Regions from separate parts of the Micromonospora sp. NPDC051300 genome, predicted to be linked through region 3. Evidence: riboswitches for the same ligand, from Rfam matches in the RefSeq annotation. Region 3 holds a riboswitch; each other region holds the start of a gene.
The links. Region 3 has a riboswitch for cobalamin ahead of ACIA5A_RS07010 (ribonucleoside-diphosphate reductase subunit alpha). Riboswitches for the same ligand answer to the same signal wherever they lie in the genome.
Positions count from the first base shown of each region.

Region 1: it holds a riboswitch for cobalamin, as region 3 does, so the genes downstream of both, ACIA5A_RS19395 (acyl-CoA thioesterase) here and ACIA5A_RS07010 (ribonucleoside-diphosphate reductase subunit alpha) in region 3, are expected to answer to the same signal.
Region 2: it holds a riboswitch for cobalamin, as region 3 does, so the genes downstream of both, ACIA5A_RS30370 (prenyltransferase/squalene oxidase repeat-containing protein) here and ACIA5A_RS07010 (ribonucleoside-diphosphate reductase subunit alpha) in region 3, are expected to answer to the same signal.

Region 1 is NZ_JBITEP010000017.1:11,420-15,667, forward strand. Features, by position in the region: gene ACIA5A_RS19385 (aldo/keto reductase) at 1-292, opposite strand, end outside; gene ACIA5A_RS19390 (LysE family translocator) at 446-1,069, opposite strand; gene ACIA5A_RS19395 (acyl-CoA thioesterase) at 1,073-1,585, opposite strand; cobalamin riboswitch at 1,712-1,926, opposite strand; gene ACIA5A_RS19400 (hypothetical protein) at 2,002-3,276, opposite strand; gene ACIA5A_RS19405 (phosphotransferase) at 3,757-4,248, shown strand, end outside.
Region 2 is NZ_JBITEP010000055.1:7,310-11,557, forward strand. Features, by position in the region: gene ACIA5A_RS30360 (peptidase) at 1-823, shown strand, start outside; gene ACIA5A_RS30365 (hypothetical protein) at 858-1,343, shown strand; cobalamin riboswitch at 1,429-1,566, shown strand; gene ACIA5A_RS30370 (prenyltransferase/squalene oxidase repeat-containing protein) at 1,710-3,176, shown strand; gene ACIA5A_RS30375 (hypothetical protein) at 3,173-4,099, shown strand; gene ACIA5A_RS30380 (CbiQ family ECF transporter T component) at 4,092-4,248, shown strand, end outside.
Region 3 is NZ_JBITEP010000004.1:123,536-127,783, forward strand. Features, by position in the region: gene ACIA5A_RS07010 (ribonucleoside-diphosphate reductase subunit alpha) at 1-1,720, opposite strand, end outside; cobalamin riboswitch at 1,843-2,055, opposite strand; gene ACIA5A_RS07015 (PrsW family intramembrane metalloprotease) at 2,163-2,966, shown strand; gene ACIA5A_RS07020 (cytochrome P450) at 2,973-4,196, opposite strand.

The sequences.
Region 1 (4,248 bases), on a different contig from region 3:
CGCGCCGGCCGGCGGTGGCCGGGGACGGGACCAGGAGGCGGCCGACCTTGGTGGAGACGGTGAACGCGGCCCGGGGCCGCCCGGCCAGCGCCGCCCCGAGGCGGCGCTCGGAGAGCCCGAGGCCGTAGTGCGGGGCGGTGTCGAAGTAGCGGATGCCAGCACGCCACGCGGCGTCGACCGCGCCGCGGGCCTCCTCGTCGGTGACGCCGCCGTTGAGGTTGCCGATGCCGGACGCGCCGAAGCCGACCGACGTGACCCGGACCGTCGAGCCGCCCAACCGGGTGATCTCCACTGGCGCTCCTCAGGTCGCGACCGCTCGTTCACCACCCCTGGAACATCCGATGTCTGTCAGGGTAACCGTGGCACGAGGACGATTCCGAGCCGAAGAGCGGGCCGGCGGTCCGACCTGGACCGCCCCGCCGCCGTGGACACCACCCGCCCGCGGCTAGCCCAGGGCGAGGCGGATGCCGAGGGCCACGAACGCGACCGCGCAGAGCCGGTTGATCCGCCGCGACCACCGCCGGTCCGCCAGCCTGCCGGCGAGCCGGCCGGCGCCCACGCCGAGAGTGATGTCCACGGCGAGCTGCACGGCGACGAACAGGGCGCCGAGCAGGACGAGCTGCGCCGTCGCGTCGCCGGCCCCCGGATCGACGAACTGCGGCAGGAACGCCACGCTGAACAGGATCATCTTGGGGTTGAGCAGGTTCGTCACCAGACCGCGCAGGAAGGCCCGGCCGGGCGACGCGCCACGGTCCGGACCGGTGACGGCGACCGGATCGCGGTGGCGCGCGGCCCGGACCCCCAACCCGATCAGGTACGCGGCCCCGGCCCACCGGATCGCGGTGAACAACGTCGGCGACGCGCTGATCACGGTGGCCAGTCCCCCGACCACCGCCGCCACGTGCACGGCCTCCCCCGCGGCGACGCCCAGCGCGGCGACGACGCCGGACCGGGTGCCGTAGCGGGTGGCGTTGGCCAGCACGAACATCATGTCCGGACCGGGGGTGACCATGAGGACGACGATCGCGGCGAGATAGCCGGCGAGGGTCGCCACGGACAGTCCGAGCATCGCTCAGCCCTCCCCGGCGCCGTCGAGCAGCGCCCGCCGCAGCGACAGCCGGTGCTCCCGCCGGATCCGCGCCTCCCGGTAGCGCCGCCGGTCCCCGTCGGTCTCCGGCAGCAGCGGCGGTACCGGGCGGGGATCGCCGCGATCGTCCACGGCCACCATCACCAGATGCGCCGTCGCCACGTCGACCGGCGGCACCGCCCGGTCCCAGCGGTCCGCGCGGACCTTCACCGCCACCTCCATGGAGCTGCGGCCGGCCCAGGTGATCCGGGCGTCGACGTGGACCGCGTCGCCCACCCGGACCGCACGCAGGAACGCGGTCTCGTCGATGGCGGCGGTGACCGCCGGGCCGTCGGAGTGGCGCGCGGCGACCACCCCGGCGACCGAGTCGATCAGGTTGAGGATCCGGCCGCCGTGCACCGTACCCATCAGGTTGGTGTGGTGCTGGTCCATGATCTGCGACAGGGTCAGGCGCGACGCCGACGGTGGTCGGCCGGCGAGCGTGATGGTGTCGGGCACTGTGCGGGTCCGTCCTCGATGCGGCGGACCGCCGACCGGAGGGCACGCGTCGAGGGCACGCCGACGGATCGCGTACGACGTGTCACCCGCCCGGACCCACCCGCGAGGTCGACGGCAGCGCGCACCGGTGGTGCGCGCGACGCGGGCAGGTCTTCGGACTCGCGGGCCGGACCGGGTTCGGTCGCCTACTGGCCGTCGCTTCCCAGACCGTTACGGGCCCAGTGCTGATGACGGCGGTCGTTCCCACTCACCGCTGCGGGGCAGTCCCGGACTTCCACCGGGTTCCCTCTTACGACACCCGGCCGTCGCCGACCGGGTGAACCAGCGCTGCGGCCATCGTAGTCAGTGCTCGGGGCGCGGGTGGCGGGCCGGGTGGGTGACGGCGGTCTCGTCGGTGACCGGGCCGCCGGAGCGGGTCAGGCGGTCGGCCTCTCGTCCTCGGGGGTCACCAGGACCATCCGGCGACGTCGGGCGGCGAGGAACAGGACCGCACCGGCCGCCAGCGCCGTGACCCCGATTCCGCCGATCAGCCCGGCCTGCGGACCGGTGACCGGCAACCCGCCGTCACCGCCACCGGCGCCGCCGTTGCCGGTACCGCTGTCGCCGCCATGGCCACCATCGCCGCTATCGCCGTCGCCGCCGCCGGCCTTCGCGGCCAGCACCACGGCGAAGCCGTCCCGGTTGTCGCCGGGGTCCACGTCGGGCGCCGGTGCGGCCACCGCGTTCGCGGGCAGCCGGGTGCGCACGGGCGTGGAGCGCTCGTTCGTCGGCCGCTCGGCGAGGCCCTCCACCCGCACGGTCCCGCCGCCCACCGTCGCCGGCGCGGTGGCCGACGCCGGGGTCGTCACCAGGTTGAACAGCTCGACCGCCGAGTAGACCGTGTCGTTCGGGTCGGTGTCCTCGACGGCCGGCACGAGGGTGAGGTCCGGATAGGAGCAGACCGCCGAGCGCCCGGCGTCGCCGAGCACACACTGGCTCGGCGGGCTGGTGAAGGCCACGCCCCGGGGCAGGCGCAGCGTGACCCGCACCCCGCTGACCGCCGTGCGGCCCTGGTTGGCGACGGTGTGCCACACCGCGCCCGTCTCACCGGGGTTCAGCGTCCCGGTGGGCTCGGGCCTGCCGCCGGCGCCGACGCGCACGGACTGCTTCACGTCGCGGGCGACCACCGAGAGGTCGGCGCCGCGGTTGTCGACAAGCGTCAGCGGGAAGGATCTGGTGTTGTCGGCCGGATTCGCGTCCTTGTCCGACCCGAGGGTGACCGACACCTCGAATGTGCCCTGGTAGGGCCCGGCGGCCCCGAAGACGGCCGCGTCGATGGGAACGTCGGCGGTCTCGCCCGGCCCGGGGATCAGCTCCGGCACCAGTTGGCAGTAGAACCCCCCGAAGTCGCCGTCGCACTCCCCCACACCGCCGCCGGCATGCCAGATCAGGGCGACCGGCAGGGGGTCGGGGCCCTCCGCCGGCTGACGGACCCGGACGACGACCTCGCGCGGGGTCGCGTCCCCCCGGTTGCTGACCTTGAGCTGGACGACCTTCCGCTCGACGCCCAGCGGGATCGTCGTTCCGGAGGCGTCGACCGTGAGGTCCGGGCCCCGCTTCGCCGCCGCGGCGGGAACGGCGGGAACGGCCACGCCGGCGACGAGGACCAGCGCGGCGGCGACAGTTCGCGACAGCCGACGACGAACGCTCATGACAGCACCCTTCGGGACACGCGGACGGTGTGGACGAGAACACTATCGGCAATCGGCCCACGTCGGTGTCCCGCTGCCGCACGACGAGCTCGCCCGTCCTGCGGAGTGACCGCCGGCGGCTCGGGTACACCATTGTTCGGCAGAGCTGTCGGCGGTGACGACGACTGCACCGATCGGAGGCGGGCGGGTGTCCGAGGCGGACCGGGGCAGGGTGACCGGTGGGGCGCGACCGCGTACGGCTTCGGGGATCGATCCCGAGGTGTGCGCGCGGTGGCGGCTGACGCCCGGGCCGGTGCTCGCGGACCGGTCGAGCGGCACCTGGGAAGCCACCCGGGACGGCGCCGCGACGATCGTGAAGTACTTCGACGACGCGACCTGTCCCGACTGGCGCTACCTGCTGCGAGTCATGGCCGCGGTGCGGGAGTCGGGCTGGCCCACCCCGGAACCGGTCGAGGAGCCGCTGATCGACGCGCACGGCGCGTGGGTGCTGTTCCGCCGGCTACCCGGACGATCCGCTCTGCCCGCCGGGCCGGACCGGTCCGCCGAGCGGCGCGCCCGTGGGCGGTTGCTGGCGGAGTTCCACGCGACCGCGGCGGCCACCGGCATCGACGATCAGCGCGGCGGCTTCTCCGCGCCCGCCGAGGTCGTCGCCGACCCCGAGTTGGCACGCCTGCTGCGGCGCCACGAGATGGCGAACCCGGATCAGGGGGCGTGCTGCGGCGCTGCCGCGAAGCGGCGGCGACGTGGTTCGCCGAGCATCCTGACCCGGATGTGCCGCGCAGCGTCATCCACGGTGACTTCACGCCGTGGAAGCTGCTGTTCGCCGGCGGGCGGCTGACCGGCCTGCTCGACTTCGAGGCCACCCACCACACGTTCCAGGTGGCCGACTTCGCGCTGCCGTGGCGCGGACACCAGGACGACGTGCTGCGCGGGTACGACGAGGTGCGGGCCCTGTCGGAGCTCGAGTGGCAC
Region 2 (4,248 bases), on a different contig from region 3:
GGTGTTCGCCTTCACCGCCGCCGGTGTCGCCGACGACTCCGCCGCGCGGGCACTGGCCTGGGTCACCCGACCCGAGGTCCGGGACGGTTACCTCGGTGACGGCACTGTTGAGGCGTACGCGGGGGCGACCGCCAAGCTGGCCCTCGCCGTCGAGGTGCGCGGCGGGAACCCGACCGATGTCGGCGGGGTGGACCTGGTCGCCCGGCTGCGGTCGCTCCAGGCGCCCACCGGGCGGTTCTCCGACCGGTCGGCCTACGGCGACTACAGCAACGCCTTCAGCCAGTCATTCGCCCTGCTCGCCCTGGATCGCACCCCGCGGGGCGCACCGCCGGTAGCGGCTGCCTGGCTGGCCGGCACCCGGTGTCCCGACGGGGGCTACCCGGTGCTGCCCGCCCAACCGACGTGCCACTCCGATGTGGACGCCACCGCCCTGGTCGTACAGGCGCTTCAGGCCACCGGCCGCAGGGGTGACGCCGCCGCCGGGCTGCGCTGGCTGGTCTCCGTGCAGCGACCCGACGGTGGGTTCGCCAACGCCGACGGCGTGCCGAACGCCAACAGCACCGGCCTCGCCGCGCAGGCGCTGCACAGCGCGGGCCGGCCGCTGGCCTGGGCCCGGGCCCACCGGTTCCTGGCCGGGCTCCAGGTCGGCTGCGCGTCGGCGCCGGCCCGGCGGGGCGCGGTCGACTTCGACGGCGGCGCGTTCGACCCGGACACCGCCGCCCGCGCCACCGCCCAGGCTGTCCTCGGTTTCACCGGCACCGGCTACGCCGACCTGTCGGCCGCCGGCGCCGCCCCCGGCGCACCCGTCCTCGCCTGCCCGTAAGCGGCCTACCGTCCGACCACCTCCAGGAGGATCCGTGTCTCTTCGTCCATCCACCATCCGGGCCCGGCTCGCCGGTCTGCTGACCGCCGTGCTGGCCGCCGTCGCCCTGACCGCCGTCGAGCCCGCGCCGCAGGCCGCGCACGCCGCGGCCTGCACCGGCACCTCAGGCGTCACCGTCGTCGTCGACTACGCCGCCCTCGGCGGCGGCATCCAGGTGGGCTGTGCTCCCGGCGACCCGGCCACCGGGCTCGCCGCCCTGCAGGGCGCCGGGTTCACGGTCACCGGCACGAAGCGCTGGGGTCTGGCGTTCGTCTGCCGGATCAACGGCAAGCCGACCGCCGCGGCGGACCCGTGCGTCAACACCCCACCGGCCACCGCCTACTGGTCCTACTGGCACGCGCCGCACGGCGGCCCCTGGTCCTACAGCTCCTCCGGCGCGTCCAGCTACAACCCCGCACCGGGCAGCGTCGAGGGCTGGTCGTTCGGCGCCGGCGCCGCGCCCGGCATCACCGCCCCCTGATCACCCGGGCCAGGGCGGTGACCGGCGTCGCAGCGGATGCCGGCCACCGCCCTGGCGCCGGACTGTGCCCGGGCGGTACGGTGACCGCACCCGGCGTACGCCGGGCACACAACTGCATACGTCCCGTGTGGGGGAAAGCCGGTAGGAGCCGGCGCTGACCCGCAACCGTGAGCGAGAGCCTTCTCGCGAGCCGGAATGCCTCGCCTGGGACGAGCGGCTTCTTCTGTCGAGGTCTACAGGGTGAAGTCCGGACCGCCGAGGTCCGATTCCACCCCGCTCACCGCAGCTCGCGGAGCGGGGTGTCGTTTGTCTCGGGTGCTTTCCGGAGTTCTCACCGACCGCTCCGCGAAAGGCACCCCCATGCCCCTGCCCCCATCCCGGCGACTCAGCACCGGTCTCGCCGCCGCCACCGCGGCGACCCTGACCGCACTCACCGCACCCATGACCGTGCTGGCCGCCCCCGCCACGGTCGACGCCGCTGCCGCGCGGGACGCCGCGACCTGGCTGGGTGGCGAGTTCACCGACGGGGTCCTGCCCGGACCGTTCGGCGGCCCGGACTGGGGCCTGACCATCGACGGGCTCGTCGCGTTGTCCGCCACCGGCGTGGACACCCTGACCCGGCAGGCCGCCACAGCGCAGGTCGCGGCGCACGTGCGTGCCTACAACAGCTACGACGACTACGGCATCGAGGGCTTCACCGACGGCGGCGCCACCGCGAAGCTGCTCTACGCCGCCTCCGCCGCCGGCGCCGACCCCACCCACTTCGGCGGGTACGACCTGCGCGCCGAAACCCTGTCGCTGATCTCCGGAGCGGACACCGGCAACCAGCAGGGTCGGGTCACCAGCCGGGTCACCACCGACAGCGGCCCGGACGCCAGCAACACCTTCGACCAGTCCTTCGCCGTGCTGGGCCTGGCCCGCGGCGGTGCCGTCCCGCAGGACACCGTCGACTTCCTCATCCGGCAGCAGTGCGCGTCGGGCGGCTTCCGGCTCTACCCGGACACCGCGGACGGCCCGTCACCGTCCTGCGACGAGCAACCCGGCGCCGTCCTCGACGTCGACTCCACCGCGATGGCCGTGCAGGCGCTGCTGAGCGCCGCCGACGACGGCGCGGACAGGGCGGCCGGCGCGGCGCGCAAGGGAGCCGACTGGCTGGTCGCCCAGCAGCACACCGACGGCTCCTTCGGCGGTTCCGGGCCGACCACCGGTGCGAACTCCAACAGCACCGGCCTGGCCGGGCAGGCCCTCGCCGCCGCCGGACTCGACACCGAGGCCGCCCGCGCCGCCGCCGCGCTGACCGCGCTGCAGCTCACCGGCGCGAACGGCGGCAAGGCAGCCGCCGACGCGGGCGCCATCGCCTACAACGCCGACGGTTTCACGACCGCCGTGTCGGCCGGCATCTCCGACACCGACCGGGACCAGTGGCGCCGGGCCACCGCCCAGGCGCTGCTCGGGCTCGCGCAGGTGCCGCTGGGCCGCATCGGCGTCGACCTGCCACCGTCATCGCCGGGACCCACCCCGTCCGGCACGGCCTCGCCCACCATCTCCCCCACCGGATCACCGAATCCGACCATCAGCGCCACCGCCACCCCGACCGCCACCGTCGACCCGAGCCCCGACGACACCGTGAGCCCTCCGGGGGCGACCCCGTCGGCCACCAAACCGAGTACGCCGCCGGCGGCGACCGCCGCGCCGAGTGCGACACCTCCCGCGCCGGGGCTTGCCGGGCTGCCGACCACCGGCCCGGCGATAGCCGGCTACGTGCTGGTCGCGGTCCTGATGCTCGGTGGCGGGGTGCTGCTCCTGCTGCTCGGCCGCAGGCGGGCGACGTGACGGCCCGGTACGCGCGGGCCGTGATGGTCCTCGCCCTGGCCGTGGCGGGCACCCTGACCGCGCCGGCCGCCCCTGCGGCAGCCGCCGGCACGGCCGGCTACTGCCCGGACGCCTCCGGGGTCACCGTCGTGGTGGACTTCCACCAGCTCGGCGGCGGCACGGTGATCCGCTGCGCCCGCGGTGACCAGGGCACCGGCCTCGCGGCGTTGAAGAACGCCGGCTTCCCGATCACCGGCACCCTGCGCTGGGGGGAAGGGTTCATCTGCCGCATCGACGGCAAACCCTCGGCAGCCACGGAGAAGTGCGTCGACACACCACCGGCCAGCGCCTACTGGTCGTACTGGCACGCCTCGAACGGAGGGAGCTGGACCTACAGCGACAAGGGCGTGGCCAACCGCAAACCACCGGCCGGCAGTTTCGAAGGTTGGTCGTTCTCGCTCAACCGCAACGCCAACGACGCGCCCCGGCCGGGCGCCACCCCGAAGCGACCCGCCCCACCGGCTCCGCCCCCACCGTCTCCACCGAAGACGGGCGGCGGCGGGCCGCCAGCACCTCCACCAGCCACCGGCGGTGGGGGAACGGTCGAGCCGCCGGCGCAGGTCGACGGCCCACCGCCGTCCTCGGGCAGTCGGCCTGGCGCGGCCGGACCGACCATCAGCGCCAACGGGCTCCCCACCCCCACGGGTACGGCCACCGGCGCCCTGTCGCCGACGCCGAGCCAGGTCAACGGCACCCCGACCGGTGATGCCACCGGCGCGCCATCGACGGACACCGTCAGCCCGGAGTTGACCGACGTCGCCGCTCCCCGCAGCGGCGCAGGTCCACCGATCGGCACGATCGCCGGGATCCTGCTGCTCGTTGTGCTGGCCGGTGGCGGGCTGATCGCCGCGCGGCGACGGCGTACCGCCGATCCGGATGCCTGACCGGTCCGTCGCCGGCGGGAACCGCCCGGATCCCCCTGCCGGGACCGGCCGGCGGCGGTCGGGGTGGGCCCCAGGGCGGCTGCCGCGCGGGCTGCACCCGGGCGCGTGGTGGCTGTGGTCGCTCGGCCTGGCCACCGCGGCCAGCCACA
Region 3 (4,248 bases):
GCAGGTCACCCTTCGCGGCCCGGGTTTGAAGGTACGCCGGATGCGGGCCGAACCGTTCGGCCAGCGCGGCGGACGTCTCCAGCGCGGTCAGCAGGATCTCCTCCTGCACCCGGGTGGACAGCTCCCGCGCCGCCGCCGAGTCGAACGGCAGACGCAGCGTGAAGAACGCGTCCTGCAGGCCCATCAGCCCCAGCCCGACCGGCCGCCAGCGCGGGTTCGACGCCGCCGCCTGCGCGGCCGGGTAGTAGTTGATGTCGATCACCCGGTCGAGGAACACCACAGCGGTCCGCACCGTGGCCCGCAGCGTCTCCCAGTCGACGCCGGCGGCGGTGACGTGCGCGCCGAGGTTGACCGAGCCGAGGTTGCACACCGCCGTCTCGGCGTTGTCGTTGACCTCCAGGATCTCGGTGCACAGGTTGGACAGGTGGATGACGTTGCCCGGCTCGCCGGTCTGGTTGGACAGCCGGTTCGCGGCGTCCTTGAACGTCATCCAGCCGTTGCCGGTCTGCGCGAGCGTGCGCATCATCCGCCCGTACAGGTCGCGGGCCTTCACCGTGCGCACCGCGTTCTTCTCCGCCGCCCGGTATGCGGCGTCGAACGCCTCGCCGTACAGGTCGGGCAGTTCCGGCGCGTCCGACGGGTCGATCAGCGACCAGTCGGCGTCGGCCTCGACCCGGCGCATGAACTCGTCCGGGATCCAGTTGGCCAGGTTCAGGTTGTGGGTACGCCGGGACTCCTCGCCGGTGTTGTCCCGCAGTTCGAGGAACTCCTCCACGTCCGGGTGCCAGGGCTCCAGGTAGACGCAGGCCGCGCCCTTGCGCCGGCCGCCCTGGTTGACCGCGGCCACCCCGGCGTCGAGCGTCTTGAGGAACGGCACGATGCCGTTCGAGCGCCCGTTGGTGCCCCGGATCAGCGCGCCCCGCCCGCGCACCCGCGACCAGGAGATGCCGATGCCGCCGGAGAACTTCGACAGCTTCGCCACCTGGTGGTAGCGCTCGTAGATGGAGTCCAGCTCGTCGCGCGGGGAGTCCACCAGGAAGCACGACGACATCTGGGTGTGCCGGGTGCCGGAGTTGAACAGCGTGGGGGAGCTGGGCAGGTAGGCCAGCCGCGACATCAGCCGGTAGAAGTCGACCGCCTCGCCCGGCGTGTGCGACAACCCGCAGGCCACCCGCAGCAGCCAGTACTGCGGCGTCTCCACCACCAGCCGCGACTCCGGGTGCCGCAGCAGGTAGCGGTCCGCCACCGTGCGCAGTCCGAAGTACTCGAACCGCAGGTCGCCAGCCGGGTCCACGGCGTCGTCCAGCTCGCCGGCGTGCCGGGCCACGAACGCGGCGGTGTCGTCGCCGACAAGTCCCAGCCCGTGGGCGTACCCGATCGACTGGCTGAAGCTCGCCACCTGCTGCCCGCGGACCTCCTCGTCCACGTACGCGGCGAGCAGGCGGGCGGCCAGCTTCGAGTACTGCGGCTCCTCGCCGATGAGCTCCGCCGCGGTCTGGATCGACAACCGGTCCAGCTCCGACGTGGTCGCCCCGTCGTAGAGCCCGCTGATCGTCCGGGTGGCGACCCGTAGCGGGTCCACCTCGTCCAGGTCGGCGACCCACCGCTCGACCGCCCGGACGATCCGGTTGACGTCGACCGGTTCGGTGTCGCCGTCCCGCTTGCGGACCCGCATCGCCAGCCGGCGCTGCTCCGGGGGGCTGTCCCGCACGACCGTCATGACCTCTCCTCGCTGTCACTCCGATGGCCTCGGACGGCGGGAGAACGCCAACGGGCACGGCACGCACGGCCGGCCCGGCTGCTGGCGTCGGTCGTCCCGCGCGACCTTCGACCGCCGCGCGCGGCAGCGCACGGCGCGCTGGCAGGTCTTCGGACTCGCGGGCCGGACCGGGTTCGGTCGCCTACTGGCCGTCGCTTCCCAGGCCGGTGGCCCAGTGCTGATGACGGCGGTCGTTCCCACTCACCGCTGCGGGGCAGTCCCGGACTTCCACCGGGTTCCCTCTTGCCTCGGCCGCACCCGTGAGGCGCGGCCGAACCAGCTGCGGTGACACCATATATGGCGGTGCTGGCGGGTGGGCAACACCAGATGTCGGGTCCGGCGTGTCGGCTTCGTCTCAGCGCAGGAATGGCGCCAGCGAGCCACGGCGACGATACTCGGCGGCATGGCGAATCCGGGGCGCCGCTGGGCGTGGGTCGTGGTCCTGCTGGTCGGCGTCGGCCTGTTCCTGCTGGTGCTGGAGACCCTGATCGGCACCCGGAACATCAACTTCGTGCCCGCGCTGATCGTGCTCGGCGCCGCCGTCGCGCCGGCCACGTTCCTGACCTTCGCCGAGGGCCGGTCGGGCCGGTGGCGGGTGCCGGGCGCGATCGTCGGCCTCGCCGCGTTCCTCGGCGGCGTGATCGGCGTGGTCGCCGCCGGCTGGCTGGAGTTCGACACGCTGCGGAGGCTCGGCGCGCTGCCGATGCTCCTCGTCGGCCTGATCGAGGAGACCGCGAAGCTGATCGTGCCGGTCGGCATCCTGCTGCTGTGGCGCCGGCACCGGACACCGGGCGAGGGGCTGGTGATCGGGGTGGCGTCCGGAGCCGGCTTCGCCGCGTTGGAGACGATGGGCTACGCGTTCACCGCGCTGGTCGGGTCGCAGGGCAACCTGGGGGCGGTCGAGCAGACGCTCCTCGTCCGGGGGCTCACCGCGCCCGCGGCACACCTGTCCTGGACCGGGCTGACCGCCGGCGCGTTGTTCGCCCTCGCCGCCGCGCCCGGTGGCCGCCGGCTGGCCGCGTTCCTGTTGACCTTCGCCGCGGCGGTCGCGCTGCACACCTGCTGGGACACGGTCGGCACGCAGGCCGCCTACCTGTTCATCGGCGCGGTCTCGCTGGGTTGGCTGCTGCTGCGCCTGCACCTCGACCGCGAGGTGAAGGAGGGGCCCCCGGTCGACGCCTCCGGCGGGGGTGGGGGCCCCGCCTGACCCCGGTCACCAGGTGACCGGCAGGCCCGTCGGGCCGAGGATGGCGTGCCCCGCCTTCCATCCGACCTCGTCCGGCGGCACCGCGAGGCGCAGGCCCGGCAGCTCCCGCAGCAGCAGACCGAGCGCGGTACGGACCTCCAGCGCCCCCAGGTGCGCCCCGATGCAGTAGTGCGGGCCGTGGCCGAAGGACAGGTGCGGGGTGGGCGGCCTGTCGAAGTCCATCCGTTCCGGGTCGGGAAACACGTCCGGGTCGCGGTTCGCCGCGTCGTGCGACGGGACGACGATGTCGCTCTCGGCCAGCCGGGCGCCGCTGGGCAGCGTCACGTCCGCCATCACCCGGCGCGGCATCTCGTCGCCGTTGGCGGTCGAGTGCAGCCGTTCCAGCTCGGCGACCGCGGCGTCCAGCCGGTCGGGGCGCGCCACCAGAAAGGACCAGGCGGTCCCGTCCGGCCCGTACGGCTCGGTCTGGAGCACGTGGACGAACGTGGCGATCGAGCTGGCCGTGGTCTCCCACCCGCCCACCACGAGCGAGATGGGCAGCTTGATCTGGACGTCCGCCGGCTGGTCGGCGGCCGCGGTGGCGATCCGGCCGAGCAGGTCGTCACCGGGCCGGTCGCGGCGCTGCTCCAACTGGCCCCACAGGTAGCCGCCCATCTCCTCGGCCGAGCGGGCGGCGTCCTCGCGGCTCAGGTCGCCGGCGCCGAGGAACATGTCCCCCCACCGCCGGAACCGCATCCGGTCCTCGGCGGGCAGGCCGAGCAGGTCGCAGATCACGTCCAGCGCGAACGGCACCGCGAAGTCCCGGACCAGGTCCGCCGGGGCGCCGGCGGCCACCATCGACGCCAACCTCGCCTCGGCCGCGGCCCGTACGGCGGCGCGCAGCGCGTCGACCGCCGGCCGGGTGAACGCGTCCTTCACCGTGCCGCGCACCCGGGCGTGCCGGTCGCCGTCCATGCCGAGCATGGTGCCCGCCACGTCGACCTCGTCGGCGTGCGCGGCGGCCGCCCGGGAGAACACGTCCTGGCGGCGCAGCACCTCCCGGACGTCGGCGTAGCGGCAGACCAGCAGCGCGGGGACCGACTCCCCGTTCACCCGCCGCACGATCGGGACCACGCCGGAGCCGGCGGCGAAGCGGGCGTAGTCCGGGTGCTTGCGCGGACCTGGTGGCCGGTTGACGCCGTCGGCGTCCTGGTAGAAGGGATGGGGCCGGCGGGCGTCGGTGTCCGTCATCGGTCCACAGTGCCAGCTCCGGGGCGGGGGGGGGGGGCCGGGCCGGGGGCCC